Regions from separate parts of the Calothrix sp. FACHB-168 genome, predicted to be linked through region 2. Evidence: predicted binding sites of a transcription regulator. Region 2 holds the regulator's gene; each other region holds the start of a gene.
The links. The regulator HrcA, encoded in region 2, represses chaperone genes, less so after heat shock. The targets are predictions, from matches to a motif close to TTAGCACTCNNGANTCNNGAGTGCTAA.
Positions count from the first base shown of each region.

Region 1: the regulator HrcA is predicted to act here: its motif matches at 3,285-3,311, upstream of groES (co-chaperone GroES).
Region 3: the regulator HrcA is predicted to act here: its motif matches at 2,698-2,724, upstream of groL (chaperonin GroEL).

Region 1 covers NZ_CAWPNJ010000012.1:33,051-37,921, reverse strand. The annotation lists gene AACW45_RS05745 (ParA family protein) at 1-674, shown strand, start outside; gene AACW45_RS05740 (hypothetical protein) at 674-1,093, shown strand; gene groL (chaperonin GroEL) at 1,210-2,847, opposite strand; gene groES (co-chaperone GroES) at 2,957-3,268, opposite strand; gene AACW45_RS05725 (ferredoxin) at 3,675-4,133, shown strand; gene AACW45_RS05720 (response regulator transcription factor) at 4,482-4,871, shown strand, end outside.
Region 2 covers NZ_CAWPNJ010000014.1:1,087-5,957, forward strand. The annotation lists gene hsdR (EcoAI/FtnUII family type I restriction enzme subunit R) at 1-1,725, shown strand, start outside; gene AACW45_RS07275 (DUF2834 domain-containing protein) at 1,854-2,528, opposite strand; gene hrcA (heat-inducible transcriptional repressor HrcA) at 2,541-3,617, opposite strand; gene AACW45_RS07285 (rhodanese-like domain-containing protein) at 4,052-4,399, opposite strand; gene AACW45_RS07290 (DUF3352 domain-containing protein) at 4,580-4,871, shown strand, end outside.
Region 3 covers NZ_CAWPNJ010000052.1:252,500-257,370, reverse strand. The annotation lists gene corA (magnesium/cobalt transporter CorA) at 1-678, opposite strand, end outside; gene groL (chaperonin GroEL) at 995-2,665, opposite strand; gene AACW45_RS28475 (MraY family glycosyltransferase) at 3,198-4,289, shown strand; gene fabG (3-oxoacyl-[acyl-carrier-protein] reductase) at 4,438-4,871, opposite strand, start outside.

The DNA.
Region 1 (4,871 bases), on a different contig from region 2:
AATTTGAAAGTAAAAAATTGACACTGCCTTATTTATTTAAAGATCCTGAATATTTTTTGGAAAATATTAAAAATGAAAATTTTATAGTTAAGCAAAATATTTCAAATGTTAGAAACAGAAATTCTTTTGCTCACTTACATCTGATACCTAGTAGCCCAAGGTTATTTGAAATTCAGGAACAATTGCCATCAGGCTATTATTCTTTTAACTTTAAACCCGTTGAGCTTATTCGTACAATCCTCAAACCTTTATTGAATAATTATGACTATATTTTAATAGACTGTGCCCCAAATATTAACACAGTAGTTAAAAGTGCCTTTCTAGCTAGTAGTGCTTGTATAATACCCTGTGTACCAAACCGAATGTCAATTCATGGATTAGATTTATTACTTGAACATATTGAAAAGTTTAATAGAGATTATGTACATAACTTAAAACCACTAGGAACATTAATTTCTCGTTACAACCGAACTATAGCCCAAAGTGAAAATTTAAACTCTATTATTGTTAATCCTTTCTATCTACCAGTTTTTGAAACGAAAATTTTAGAAAGAGCAAAAATTGCAGAAGGTTTAGAATTGAGTAATTATTTGACATATAAACAAAAATATGATGATTCTCACGAATCTATGGTGAAGTTAGCTAAAGAAGTGATTCAGAGAGTAGGTAAATAATGGAAGCATCACAAATTGCAAATTTATTAAGGGCTATTGCAGAACTTGTAGAATCCGATCCGCAAGTTGCCAAGGCTGTAGAAAAATGTTTAGCTAATAGTTTAAATGCTCATAAAAGTAAAGATTCATCCGACGTAAAACAAAAGCAGCCAAATCCAAGTAAAAATTTAGAAAATGGCAATATTATCATTGCTGAATGTCGGCAAATTTTACGTGAACAGGGTGAAGAACAACTAAGGATTTACTTAATTGAGTTAGGGGAGCAGGTTAGAGAATTATTGAAACACGGCCAACTTGACCGAAATCGCTCTATACGTCGCCGGAAAGATTTAAGTAGTATTATTGAGCATATTATTCAGGAATTGCAAGCTCAAGATAAAAGTGGAAAATTACTTGCAGCATCAATTTCTAAAAAGTGATTTGGGTGTTACACGATATCAATTTATTTACTATAATTCTGCGATTTAATAACACAAAAAAACAGCCGCCTCCGCAAGGGAAGCAGCTGTTTTGACAAATAGGGGGCTAGAAAGTATTAGTAATCGAAGTCGCCGCCACCCATTCCACCGCCACCAGCAGGAGCAGCATCTTTGGGTTCTGGCTTATCAACTACGATGCATTCGGTTGTCAACACCATACCAGCGATGGAAGCTGCGTTTTGCAGTGCAGAACGAGTTACCTTAGCGGGGTCAACAATACCAGCATCAAACAAGTCAACAAACTCGTTGGTTGCAGCGTTGTAGCCAACATTGAATTCTTTTTCTTTCACACGTTCAGCAATTACAGCGCCGTTTTGACCTGCGTTTTCAGCAATTCTCTTCAGAGGTGCAGGTAAAGCACGAGCAACAATCAACGCACCGGTTAATTCTTCACCAGAGAGGTTGCTATTAGCCCATTCTTCCAGTTGAGGAGTTAAGTGAGCGAGGGTTGTACCACCACCGGGAACAATACCTTCTTCTACAGCAGCTTTGGTAGCGTTGATAGCGTCTTCTAAGCGCAGCTTCTTATCCTTCATTTCGGTTTCGGTTGCTGCACCGACTTTCACAACTGCAACACCACCAGCCAACTTAGCTAGACGTTCTTGCAGTTTTTCTTTGTCGTAGGAAGATTCGGTTTCTTCAATTTGACGGCGGATTTGGTCAATCCGAGCCTTAACAGCAGCTTCGTTACCTTCAGCAACAATTGTGGTGTTGTCTTTGGTAATGGTGATGCGGCGGGCTTTACCTAAGCTATCGAGCTTGGTGTTATCCAATTTTAGACCAGCATCTTCGGTGATCAGTTGACCGCCGGTGAGGATAGCGATATCTTCCAGCATAGCTTTGCGGCGATCGCCAAATCCAGGGGCCTTAACAGCAGCAACGTTGAGTACACCACGCAGGCGGTTAACTACCAAAGTTGCCAAAGCTTCTTTTTCAATATCTTCAGCAATGATTACTAAAGGACGACCAGCACGCGCTACTTGCTCAAGTACGGGTACGAGGTCTTGTACCAAAGCGATTTTCTTATCGGTTAACAGGAGGAAAGGCTCATCAAAGACAGCTTCCATCCGTTCTGCATCGGTAGCAAAGTAAGGAGAGATATAGCCTTTGTCAAAGCGCATCCCTTCGGTGATTTCCAATTCGGTGGTCATGGATTTCCCTTCTTCTAGGGAAATTACGCCTTCTTTACCCACCTTATCCATTGCTTGGGCAATCATCTGACCGACTTCTTCGTCGTTACCAGCAGAGATTGAACCAACTTGAGCAATAGCTTTGGAATCTTCTACAGGACGAGCATGTTCAGCAATTTTCTCTACTAAGAAGTTAGTAGCTTTGTCAATACCGCGCTTCAACAAAATTGCATTTGCGCCAGCAGCAACGTTGCGTAAGCCTTCTTTAACGATCGCGTGGGCTAAAACGGTAGCTGTGGTGGTACCATCACCTGCAGCGTCGTTAGTCTTAGAAGCAGCTTGGCGAATTAAAGATACGCCAGTGTTTTCAACGTGGTCTTCTAATTCAATTTCTTTGGCAATGGTGACACCATCATTGACGATTTGGGGTGCGCCAAATTTCTTCTCTAGCACGACGTTACGACCTTTAGGGCCAAGGGTAACTGCCACAGCTTCTGCTAGAATGTCCATGCCTCGCTCAAGGGCGCGACGGGCGTTTTCGTTGTAGATAATGCGCTTTGCCATAGGTGTCTAATTGAGGGAGTAAATCAAGTAAATCAAGTTTGTCTGTAAATTTTGGTAATAGATCGCTAGATACCGGGCACGCTCGCCGTGCCACAGGCAGCAAAACCTATTAGCTCACAACTGCTAAAATATCTTTTTCAGAAAGCAGGACGTACTCTTCAGTGCCTAGCTTGACATCAGTGCCAGCATACTTAGAGTAGAGAACTTTGTCACCGACTTTGATTTCGAGTTCTTGACGAGAACCGTCATCATTGCGCTTGCCAGGGCCAAGGGCGACCACTTCGCCTACTTGGGGCTTTTCCTTAGCGGTGTCGGGCAAATATAGACCACCTGCGGTCTTTTCTTCGGAGGCGCTCACTTTCACGAAAACGCGATCGCCTAATGGTTTAACTGTAGAAACGCTTAAAGATATTGCTGCCATATTAATTTCTCCAGAGTTAGCACTCTCAACTCCTGAGTGCTAATTTACCGAAGACCAGCGTACAATGGCAACATTTCCTTGTGTACGGGTTCCCGAACTAGGGGCAGAGGGTATGGGGCAGGGAGGAGGGAAGGGAGCAAGAGTAAATAACAAATCCCCACGCTCCATCACAAATGACAAATGACAAATGACAAATGACAAAATGACAAATTATCCAATGCCCAATGCCCCATGCCCCATGCCCAATACCCACTTATCGATACTCTTCAAACATATACTTAAGTATAAATACTTATTTATTGTAAAACTTCAGGTTCTGTTTCTTAAGTTACGAATATTTTTATATCCACAAATTTATTTGCAAAGCTAGGAAATTGTTATAGAACTGTAATCAGGGAGCCGCTCGATGAGTGACAATACAGTGATCCAGTGCAGCCATAAAATCCCCAAAACCACTCAATTTCTAGACAATAAAGCTTGGCGTAATTGTGTAGAAACTGTAGGACTTGCAAAGATTCAAAGACATATTTCCCTTTGTCCTGAACAGACAGTTAGCCACTGCTGCTCAAAACAAGCTAGTCTGGAATCCGGGGAATACTTAAAAAAGCGATTGCCCAAGCCCAAGCGCTATCAGTTGCTAAACAGTAATCCCACTTGTACCTTTACCTTGAAAACTCAAGTCAATAGCTTGCGGGTTTCTGGTTCTAGACCGATAATGGTGGTTTACCCGGATGGTGTCTGGTATCGTCAAGCAACCCAGGAAGCGATCGAGCGGATCGCCCAAACACTTGATAGGCATAATGGTGGTGGAAGAATATGCATTTTTAACCCATCAGTTGCCAGAAACTTCTCTGGTTGCTTGTGAATATCTGAGCAAGGCTTAACATCCGAAGGATTTCGTAATTAAGTAGTAAGCGCTCTGAAGCGGTGGTTGGTTTTGAGCTAGGGTCATCTTCAGCCAATACTGATCTTGTGAATCGGAAGGATTATTATTTAATCAGCATTTTTTCACCCGCCACTTTCAAAGCGATATATAATAACGCATTATAATTACTACTGCTCTACGTATCCTTACTGGACTAACGCCTATAAGTTAGTAGTTTCCTAAACAGTGGTTTTCACTGGTAAAACTTCCGACCTGCATTAGGCAAGTTAAGTGGGAAAGACAACATCTCAAATAATCCACCATAGAGGATAAATATACAAGACCTTGATGGACCGAAGCGCGACAAGTGCCACTGCTATGAAAGAGCCCAGCATGAAAGATCACAAACGACTTCTACTGATTGATGATGACCCTAACCTCATCTTGCTGGTGAAGGATTACTTGGAATTCCGGGGATATGAAGTCATCACCGCCGAAAACGGAAGAGAAGCTCTAGAAATTTTAGAGCATGATGTTCCAGATATGATTATCTGCGACGTGATGATGCCGGAAATGGACGGATACACTTTTGTAGAACAAGTCCGGCAAAATGAACGTACTAGCTGGATTCCCGTTCTATTCCTTTCAGCTAAGGGACAAAGCGCAGACCGAGTGAAAGGTCTCAATAAAGGTGCTGACGTTTATATGGTCAAGCCCTTTGAACCAGAAGAACTCGTA
Region 2 (4,871 bases):
ATTTTGTTTTTAAGCGATCGCAATATCTTAGCCAATCAAGCTTATAACTCTTTCTCTGCGTTCCCTGACGATGCTCTAGTCCGCATTGACCCCGAAGCCATCAAAAAACGGGGTCGAGTACCCAAAAATGGTAGTATCTTTTTTACCATTTTCCAGACATTTATGACCGGACGGGACGACGCTGGCAATTCTACGCCCAAATTCAGCGACTATCCCCCCGACTTCTTTGACTTTATCATCATTGATGAATGTCACCGAGGCGGAGCCAGTGACGAAAGCACATGGCGGGGTATTTTAGAATACTTTTCCCCAGCAGTACAACTGGGACTCACTGCTACTCCTAAACGCAAAAACAACGCAGACACCTACGCCTACTTTGGTGAGCCAGTTTATACCTACGCCCTCAAAGACGGCATAAACGACGGGTTTCTGACTCCCTTTAAAGTCAGGCAAATTGAAACTACCCTAGATGAGTATATTTACAGCAGTGAAGATGAACTGCTTGAGGGTGCTATAGACGAAGCCAGAACCTACACTGAAGACGACTTCAACCGCATCATCGAAATTGCCGAGCGTGAGCGTTACCGGGTGCAACTGTTCATGGAAGAAATTGACCAGAATCAAAAAACTCTGGTGTTTTGCGCCAACCAACCCCATGCTCTAGCTGTGCGGGATTTGATCAACCAAATGAAGATTAGCAGTAACCCTAATTACTGTGTCCGCGTCACCGCCGATGATGGGAAACTCGGCGAACAGCACCTCAGCAACTTTCAAGACAATGAGAAGAATATTCCTACCATTCTCACCACCTCCCACAAGCTTTCCACTGGCGTTGATGCTCGGAATGTTCGTAACATCGTGCTGATGCGCCCCATCAACACGATGATTGAATTTAAGCAAATTATTGGTCGCGGTACTCGCCTATTTGAAGGAAAGGACTACTTCACCATTTATGATTTCGTCAAAGCCTACGAACGCTTCGACGATCCTGAATGGGACGGCGAACCCCAAGAACCTGTTCTCGTCAAAATTGCCAGAGGTGGGGAGCAATCAGGTAAATACAATACCTCCACAGCAGATAGTAGCAAAGATAGAAGCCACAATAGAAACGAAACTACAGAAGATTCCCGCCCCAAAACCATCAAAATCAAACTCGCTGATGGTAAAGAACGCACCCTCCAGCACCGGATATCTACCAGTTTCTGGAGTCCAGACGGCAAACCTATGAGCGCTACAGAATTTGTAGAACGTCTCTTTGGTGAAATTCCTGAACTATTCAGAAATGAAGACGAATTAAGAGCAATTTGGAGCCGCCCTGACACCCGTAGAGCTTTATTAGAAGGAATGGCAGAGAAGGGCTACGGAGAGGAACAACTTACAGAAATTAGCCGCATAATTGATGCCGAGAAAAGCGATTTATATGATGTGTTGGCTTATATCGCCTATGCCTTTCCACCAATTAGCCGCCGAGAGCGCGTTCTTGCTCACAAATCATTGATTTTCTCTCGTTATATTGGCAAACAGCAAGAATTTCTCGACTTTGTGCTGGAACAATACATCAAAGCCGGGGTGGGAGAACTCGATCGCACTAAATTACCTCAACTGTTAGAGTTGAAATATCATACCGTTCGTGATGCTGTGGAAGAGCTAGGAAGCGTTGCGAATATTAGTGAAGTCTTTATCGGGTTTCAGCAGTATTTGTATTCACAGGACAGAGTAGCTTAATTAGGCACTCCAGTTAGGTAATTAGCCTAAAGCTACATAACCATAGCTAAAAAAGGCGATCGCTTCATGAGTTGAAAGTATTTTGTAGTTTTCTGTAGTAAGGACTTCAGCGCTTTCTTTTGATAGCTTTAGATCGTTGGTTGCTGCTGAGGAGATATTTTATCTACCCCTACTTCTGGTAGAGGTGGACGCACACAAAGATAGAATAGCGGGCCGAACAATGGTATAAAACCGATTAACCAAATTGAGTCATTTTTCCAACCGCGACGCGCCATATCATCTCCTAATAATGCCGGAAATAATAAGCTAAGTAGGCAGAAATCTAGGCTCATTACATGAATAAAGCGGCTATTTTGCCATTGTTGGACAAAATCTCCCCAATTTCCTGCTATTAAACCATAAGCGACTAAAATAGCCGCAGCTATGGTAAGTATAATTCCAGTGACGCGAGAATCTAAAGCTTTAATGAAAGCGTTCTTTTTACCCGCAAATTGTGGATTTGAATTTCTCAGGGCTAAGTATGGTAAAAGTGCAAAAGCACCAACTGCAAAAGAAGCACTAGCAAAAGGCCAAGCGGGGATTTTTTGTCCTCTACCATCAATAAATAAAACTGCACTATAAATTACAGGCCAAATACCCATAATATTAAATAGTGCAATGATGAAAGGATTAATACCTTGCCATTGACCTGTACTCAGGTTTTTAATTAACTCCAATGTATTAGGAGCATCGGGAGGCGCGAGGAGGAAAGCGTAAGCAATAAATCCCAGCCACAACAACCCAAAGCTGATTTTTTTCACCATGATTTACTTTGATTAACTGAAGGCTTCCGAAAGGTAATCAGCAGCCGCAGTGACAACCGCGATCGCACCTTCATAATCTAGTCTAGTTGGGCCTAAAACTCCTACACTGCCTACGGGGACAGAACCTCGGCGATAGGTAGAAGTAATTAAGGTACATGTACGCATTGGTTCTAGGGGATTTTCTGTGCCAATCCGCACAGTTACCCTGGGTTTACTGTGATCTTCAACCTCTGGTTCTTCAAAAATTAATCGCCCTAGCTGCTCTTGTTCTTCTTCCAACAGATGGATAATTGTTTGTACTTGCTGGAGTTGGGAAAATTCTGGCTGACGCAAAACTTCGGCGACTCCACGCACCATGATGTTTGTCGCAGTTGGTGCTGACTTTTTGCGGCTTAATTCAGCGACGGAATTTTTCAAGAATTCGCCATAGCGTTGGAATTCTTGATTTAATTGACTCCAATCCAGATTACCTAATTCTAGTAAGCTCTGTCCCCGCAAATGCGTATTTAAGAAGTTAGAGACTATTTGCAATTCCCGATCTATTACTTCCGGATCGAGTTTTGTTTCTTCTCGCGTCGGTGACAAATCCATCAAGCGTGAATGGGTTTCATAATTATCGGTGACGACAATCAGCATGATCCGCCCAGTTTCAATTTGCACTAATTGCAAATGTCTTAACAATGCTGTATTGGTTTGGGGCATGGTAATCAAGCTAATACACCCACTTAAGGTAGCTAATATCTGTGCTGCACCTTGTAATAGCGCTTCTAAACTCCAATCTTCCCAGTGGAGGCGATTTTGTAGGGCTAGTTCTACCTCTTTGGCTAGAGTTTCTGAAGGTGTAATTAAGCGATCAACATAAATGCGATAGCCAGAATCAGAAGGTACTCGTCCAGCAGATGTGTGTGGTTGGTACAGTAAACCAGATTTTTCGAGGACACCCATTACATTGCGAATTGTGGCTGAACTCACACCGAGATCGTATTCTTCAATTAAAGCTTTCGATCCAACAGGTTCTGCGGTAGCAATGTAGTGACGTACTGTTGCCCAAAGTATATGCTGTTGTCGATTTGTCAACTGGACTTGCATAGGGTATTCTTTACTGAAGGCAAATTTTAATGAAAGTTTGGAAAAATTTGTTATTTTTTACGAAAAAAGTAAAAAAATATTAATATTTAACTAATATATCTAATTATTGAATTATAAACCAGTTAATTACCGTAAAGTTCCATGTTGGCGGATTATGGGTCTGTTGTGTTATACAGCTTGACTATCACCATTAAAGGTGCTTGTCTCAAAAAAATATTTAGTTGATTAACCGTATTTTTTCATAAGCTTTGCGGAAAAAATGTATTTCCACTTACGGATTTTTTTGCTATCGAGAGATATAAGCGTATGAGAATCATCTATAGATAACTCATGATATAAAAATTCGCCAGTATTACTACAAGGCGAAAATCAGGTTATTTGCTAGACAATACTATCAGTACTAAATTGGCAATATATAGTACAAATTTTTTAAATTAATACTGAGGAACTGAAGAGTCAACTAAATTGGAATAAGCATCAATTCCGCCTGAGATGTTCTTAACGTTGGTAAAACCTTGTGCCATTAACCACTGACACATTTGAGCCGAACGCATACCATGATGGCAAAGTACTAAGGTTTCAGCATGAGGATTTAAAAGCGTTGGTACTTGATCTCCCCATTCAGCAAATTCACTCAGAGGGAAGTTGACAAAGCCCTCAATACTGGCGATCGCTAGTTCTTGGGGTTCGCGCACATCTACAAGCTGAATAGTAGCATCCCCAGCAGCTAGACGTTGTGCCAGTTCTTCAACAGTAATTTGGGTAATTGCGTTTCCTGTCATGAGGTTTTTGTAAACAATCCGATATCATTTATGTTGGCAGAAGATGTTGATACTCGCATCAGCATCGATTACTAGATAAATTACTAGATATATGCATTATCAAATATTTGGCAGGCAATGCAAATCTCCTGCCCCTTCTTCTCTATGCTTAGAAATTAAGGGCTGTGGAGGTGAGGAGGTATGGTGAACAGACAAAATTCATTATTTGGTTTTTTAGTAGCTGGTGCGATCGCAATTTTGGCACTTGTGATTGTTGGCTTTTACTGGTTATCTGTCAAAAGTCCAGTGACTATTACGGCTGCGACTCCTTCCCAGCCAGAAGCCAGCATATTTGTATCAAAATTTTCGCCAGTAACAGTATCTTTACTAGTAAACCCCGAACAATTACAGGCTTTAGATAAAGATGGTGAATTATCTAAGCTGAAAACTAATTTATTAACTAAGAGTAATTTAAATTACCAAGAAGATATTC
Region 3 (4,871 bases), on a different contig from region 2:
ATAAATTTTTTGAAGTGTTTTTGGCGTAGGTTTAATAATGACTTCTTCTTCTAATTCTTCAATTTCCTCGCCGTAGCGTTCTAACACAGGAAAAAAACCATCAATAATCGCATCTAATAGAGCATAAGCTAAATAATCTGTGCCTGATTTGCGGATGATTCCTTTGGCTTTTTCAAGGCGCGATCGCACTGGTTCAAAACAATCATGTTCTGGTTCTTCTTGTACGGTGAGTAAATAATTTTTACCCAAGATTAAACTCACTTGTTCGCTATGAAAACCAAAGGCATTTTCCTTTGGTACTACCATGCGGGCAATAATTAATAATTGGTCGTCATAATCTTCTGTTTTCGGACGTTCTGGGACATTAACTATATCTTCTAAAACTAGAGGATGTAATTCAAAAATTTGACCAACTCTTTGCAATAAGTCTTGATTTCCTAAGCCCTGCACATCTACCCAAGTGACTGATGTTGTATCTAAATAAGGAATACATAGTTCTGGTGTTTCTATTTTCTTACGAATATATTCTTGGGCATTATAATCTATCAACACAATTTCTGGATATTCGGCATTTTCATCAATTATTAGAGTGCCGGGAATATTTCCTGGTTGGTGATAGAATTCTTTGATTAATGAATGTTTGATAGCTTTACGATTGCGAGGAATTCTTAGACCCATAAAGTTTTACCTGTAGTCATTTGTCAATAGTCAATGGTCAATGGTCAATGGTCAGTAGTTAATATATAAATAAGCAGAAAATCAGGTTTTGGATGAATTTTAAATTATTCATCACAATTAATATTGTTTCGGATAGGCAATGCCCAGCCTCAGAAATGAATTAGCAGCCAAAATTGGTTAGCTATTCAAGCCGATATGATATCATCTCCTCACTTCTGAGTCAGAAATAATAAAAAAACAGTTTGTCTCAATTAAGACAAACTGCTTCATAAATGTTTATACAAATAACCAATGGGAAGATATGGGGAAGCGGAGATTAGAACATGCCCATGCCGCCCATACCGCCCATACCACCCATGCCGCCCATGCCGCCCATACCGCCATCAGCAGGAGCTGCGGGGGCTTTCTTTTCGGGTTTTTCTACAACCAAGGCTTCGGTGGTTAATACCAAGCCAGCGATGGAACCAGCATTTTGCAGTGCAGAACGCACAACTTTGGCAGGATCGATAATCCCAGCTGCAATTAAGTCTTCAAATTCTCCAGTAGCGGCGTTATAGCCTACGTTAAACTCGGTTTCCCGGACTTTGGAGACGACTACGGAACCTTCAGCACCAGCATTGTCTGCTATTTGACGTAGGGGTGCTTCTAAGGCACGGCCAATAATATCAGCCCCAAGCTTTTCTTCTTCATCTTTGAGGCTGTTTTTAATTGCTTCTACCTTGGTAGCCAAGTGAATCAAGGTTGTACCGCCACCAGGAACAATCCCTTCTTCTACGGCGGCTTTAGTGGCGTTCAAAGCGTCTTCAATGCGGAGTTTGCGATCTTTGAGTTCGGTTTCTGTGGCTGCACCAACTTTAATTACTGCCACACCACCAGCTAACTTAGCAATCCGTTCTTGGAACTTTTCTTTATCGTATTCGGACTCTGTTTCTGCCAACTGCTTGCGAATTTGCCCAATTCGCTTTTGAATTTCGGGTTTAGTGTTGCTACCAGCGACAATGGTAGTGTTTTCTTTGTCGATGGTGATTTTGCGGGCGGTTCCTAAAGCTTCTAGAGAAGCGGTATCCAAGCTTAAACCGATTTCTTCAGAAATTAACTGACCATCGGTAAGAATGGCGATATCTTGTAATAATGCTTTGCGGCGATCGCCAAATCCAGGGGCTTTAATTGCAGCTACAGAAAGTACGCCTCTTGCTTTATTCACTACCAAAGTTGCCAAAGCATCGCCTTCTACATCTTCAGCAATTACCAGCAAGGATTGACCCAAACGCGCAACTTTTTCGAGTACGGGTACTAAATCCTGAATGCTGTTGATTTTCTTGTCGGTAATTAAAATGCGGGCATTTTCAAATTCTACGGTCTGGCGCTCGTTGTTGGTGATAAAGTAGGGAGAAATATAACCCCGGTCAATCTGCATCCCTTCTACCACTTCTAATTCAGTTGTCAGGGACTTAGATTCTTCAACGGTAATTACACCATCTTTGGTGACTTTATCCATTGCTTCGGCAATCATGCTGCCGACTTCTTCGTCATTACCTGCGGAAACTGTCGCTACTTGTGCGATCGCACTTCCTTCTACTGGCTTGGCTATCTTGACGATTTCTTGTACCAGCGCCTCAATCGTCTTGTCAATTCCTCGTTTTAAACTAACTGGGTTGCTACCAGCTGCAACATTCTTTAGCCCTTCGCGGATTAAAGCCTGTGCTAAAACCGTCGCGGTAGTGGTACCATCACCAGCAACATCTTTAGTTTTTGATGCGACTTCTTGGATCAGCCGCGCACCTGTATTTTCTAATGGATCTTCTAATTCAATTTCTTTAGCTACAGTGATACCATCATTGACAATTTGAGGGGCACCATATTTTTTTTCTAAAAGCACGTTACGACCTTTTGGCCCTAAGGTGATTTTTACCGCATCAGCAAGAGCGTTAACACCCCGTTCCAGGGCCCGCCGTGATTCTTCATCAAATGCAATAATCTTCGCCATGTTTCATTTCTCAAGCGCTTCCATTAGACAATTTAGCACTCACAGCGCCAGAGTGCTAACACATTCCACAACTCAAATCACAAATCAAGATAAAAATATGAAATTACATATTTAACTGTCAACAGTCAATAGTTCATAGGATCGGGTTCCCCTAAATATGTATCGGGAAAACAGCTATTGTCAGTCAACCCACCCTTTCATCAACTATTGGACTTTGGACTTTGGACTTTGGGCTTTGGACAAATGACCAATGACCAATGACCAAATAATAATTCCAATTTGGCTTTTATAACAGGCAAATCTATGCTTTTATCCTGTTTAGCCACTTCTATATAAGGATAAGGCCATCAAAAATACTGGACAAAAATTTGAATGTGTATTTGCATCTGGGGAATGCCCTTGATAAGGATGTAAGACTGGCTCAGTTTCAAGTTACGCCCGTAGACAAGTATTGGCCGACTGCCTTAGTTGAAGCGGGAAGTAAATATCAATTGCTCAGATTTGAGCGATATATGTAAATTTTATGGAGCAGATGAATTTAGGTAACTCCCTTAAATCCTTAGGTATTGCTGACCCTAGCGGCACCGGCTGGTTGGCTGTAGTATTTACGTTTCTCTTGGCTTGGCTAGTAACATGGCGGTTAATCCCCACAGTCCGCAAATTTGCCTTACGGGTAGGTTGGGCGGATCAACCAAACGCTAGGCGACTTAACCGGGAACCTTTGCCTAATGCCGGAGGGCTGGCTATTTATACAGGCGTAATTGCGGCATTGGTATTAGCAACTCTCTTAAGACCTATTGAACTACAAGGGGTATTAGCTCAAGTTCTGACAATTCTCTTGGGAGGAACAATATTAGTTTTGGTTGGCTTTATTGATGACCAATTTGGCTTACCTCCCTCTGTGCGGATGTTTACTCAGATTCTCACCGCCCTTTTGCTTTATGCTAACGGAATTAGAATTGATATCGCTTTTGGTACACCTATCGACTCGATTCTTTCCATTTCCCTGACAGTATTTTGGGTAGTGGGAATTACCAATGCCATTAACTTAATGGATGGGATGGATGGTTTGGCAGGAGGGGTAAGTTTTATTACTGCCATGAGTTTGTTGGCGGTTTCCGCGCAAATTTCCTATCGTGCCGCAGCAACTCTAGTTCTAGCCGCCTTGGGTGGTGCGGCCTTGGGCTTTTTGCGCCATAACTTCCACCCCTCACGTATTATTATGGGTGATGCCGGGGCATACTTTTTTGGTTACGTGCTAGCGGCAACAAGTATTTTAGGTAAACTCCAAGTCAATACAGTATTTTCCCTGATTCCTACAGTTTTATTTTTGCTACTACCAGTATTAGATACTACGCAAGTAATTGTGCGGCGACTGATGGCGGGCAAAAACCCCATGAGTACCCCTGGTAAAGACCACCTGCACCATCGCCTCTTGGCTTGGGGCTTCTCTCAACGCCGAGCTGCATATACTCTGTGGTCAATTACTTTAGTTTGTAATTTGTTGGCAATGAGAATGCAAAATTTGACTTTGGTACAAATGGTAGCTACCACTATGAGTGTAATTTTGCTCATTAGCTTTACCATTTGGGGAAGAATACAGCAGAGAGAATGTATTACTTGAGCGAAGTGGGAAGGGAAGGGAGACAAGGAGGACAAGGAGGACTAAGAATTTTAGATTTTAGATTTTAGATTTTAGATTCAAAGCCAATCCAAAATCGCAAATCCAAAATCCAAAATTGAATGGCCCAATGCCCAATGCCCACACCTATCTACGCCATGACCATACCACCATCGACATTAAACACTTGTCCGGTGATATAGGCGGCGGCGGGGTCGGCGGCGAGGAAGCGTACCATACCAGCAATTTCTTCTGGTTGACCGTAGCGACCGAGGGGAATGAATTTGAGAATTTCTTCAGTGTTGCTGAGGTTGCTGGTCATGTCTGTGGCGATGAAACCAGGGGCGACAGCGTTAACGGTGATCCCGCGAGAAGCTAGTTCTTTTGCTACAGTTTTGGTAAAGCCGATAACGCCTGCTTTGGCGGCGCTGTAGTTAGCTTGACCAGGGTTACCCATTTGCCCTGCAACTGAGGCAATATTAATAATCCGCCCAGAACGTTGCTTGAGCATAACTTTACTAGCCGCGCGAGTGCAAAGAAATACACCAGTAAGATTAAGGTCAATCACTGCTTGCCAGTCTTCTG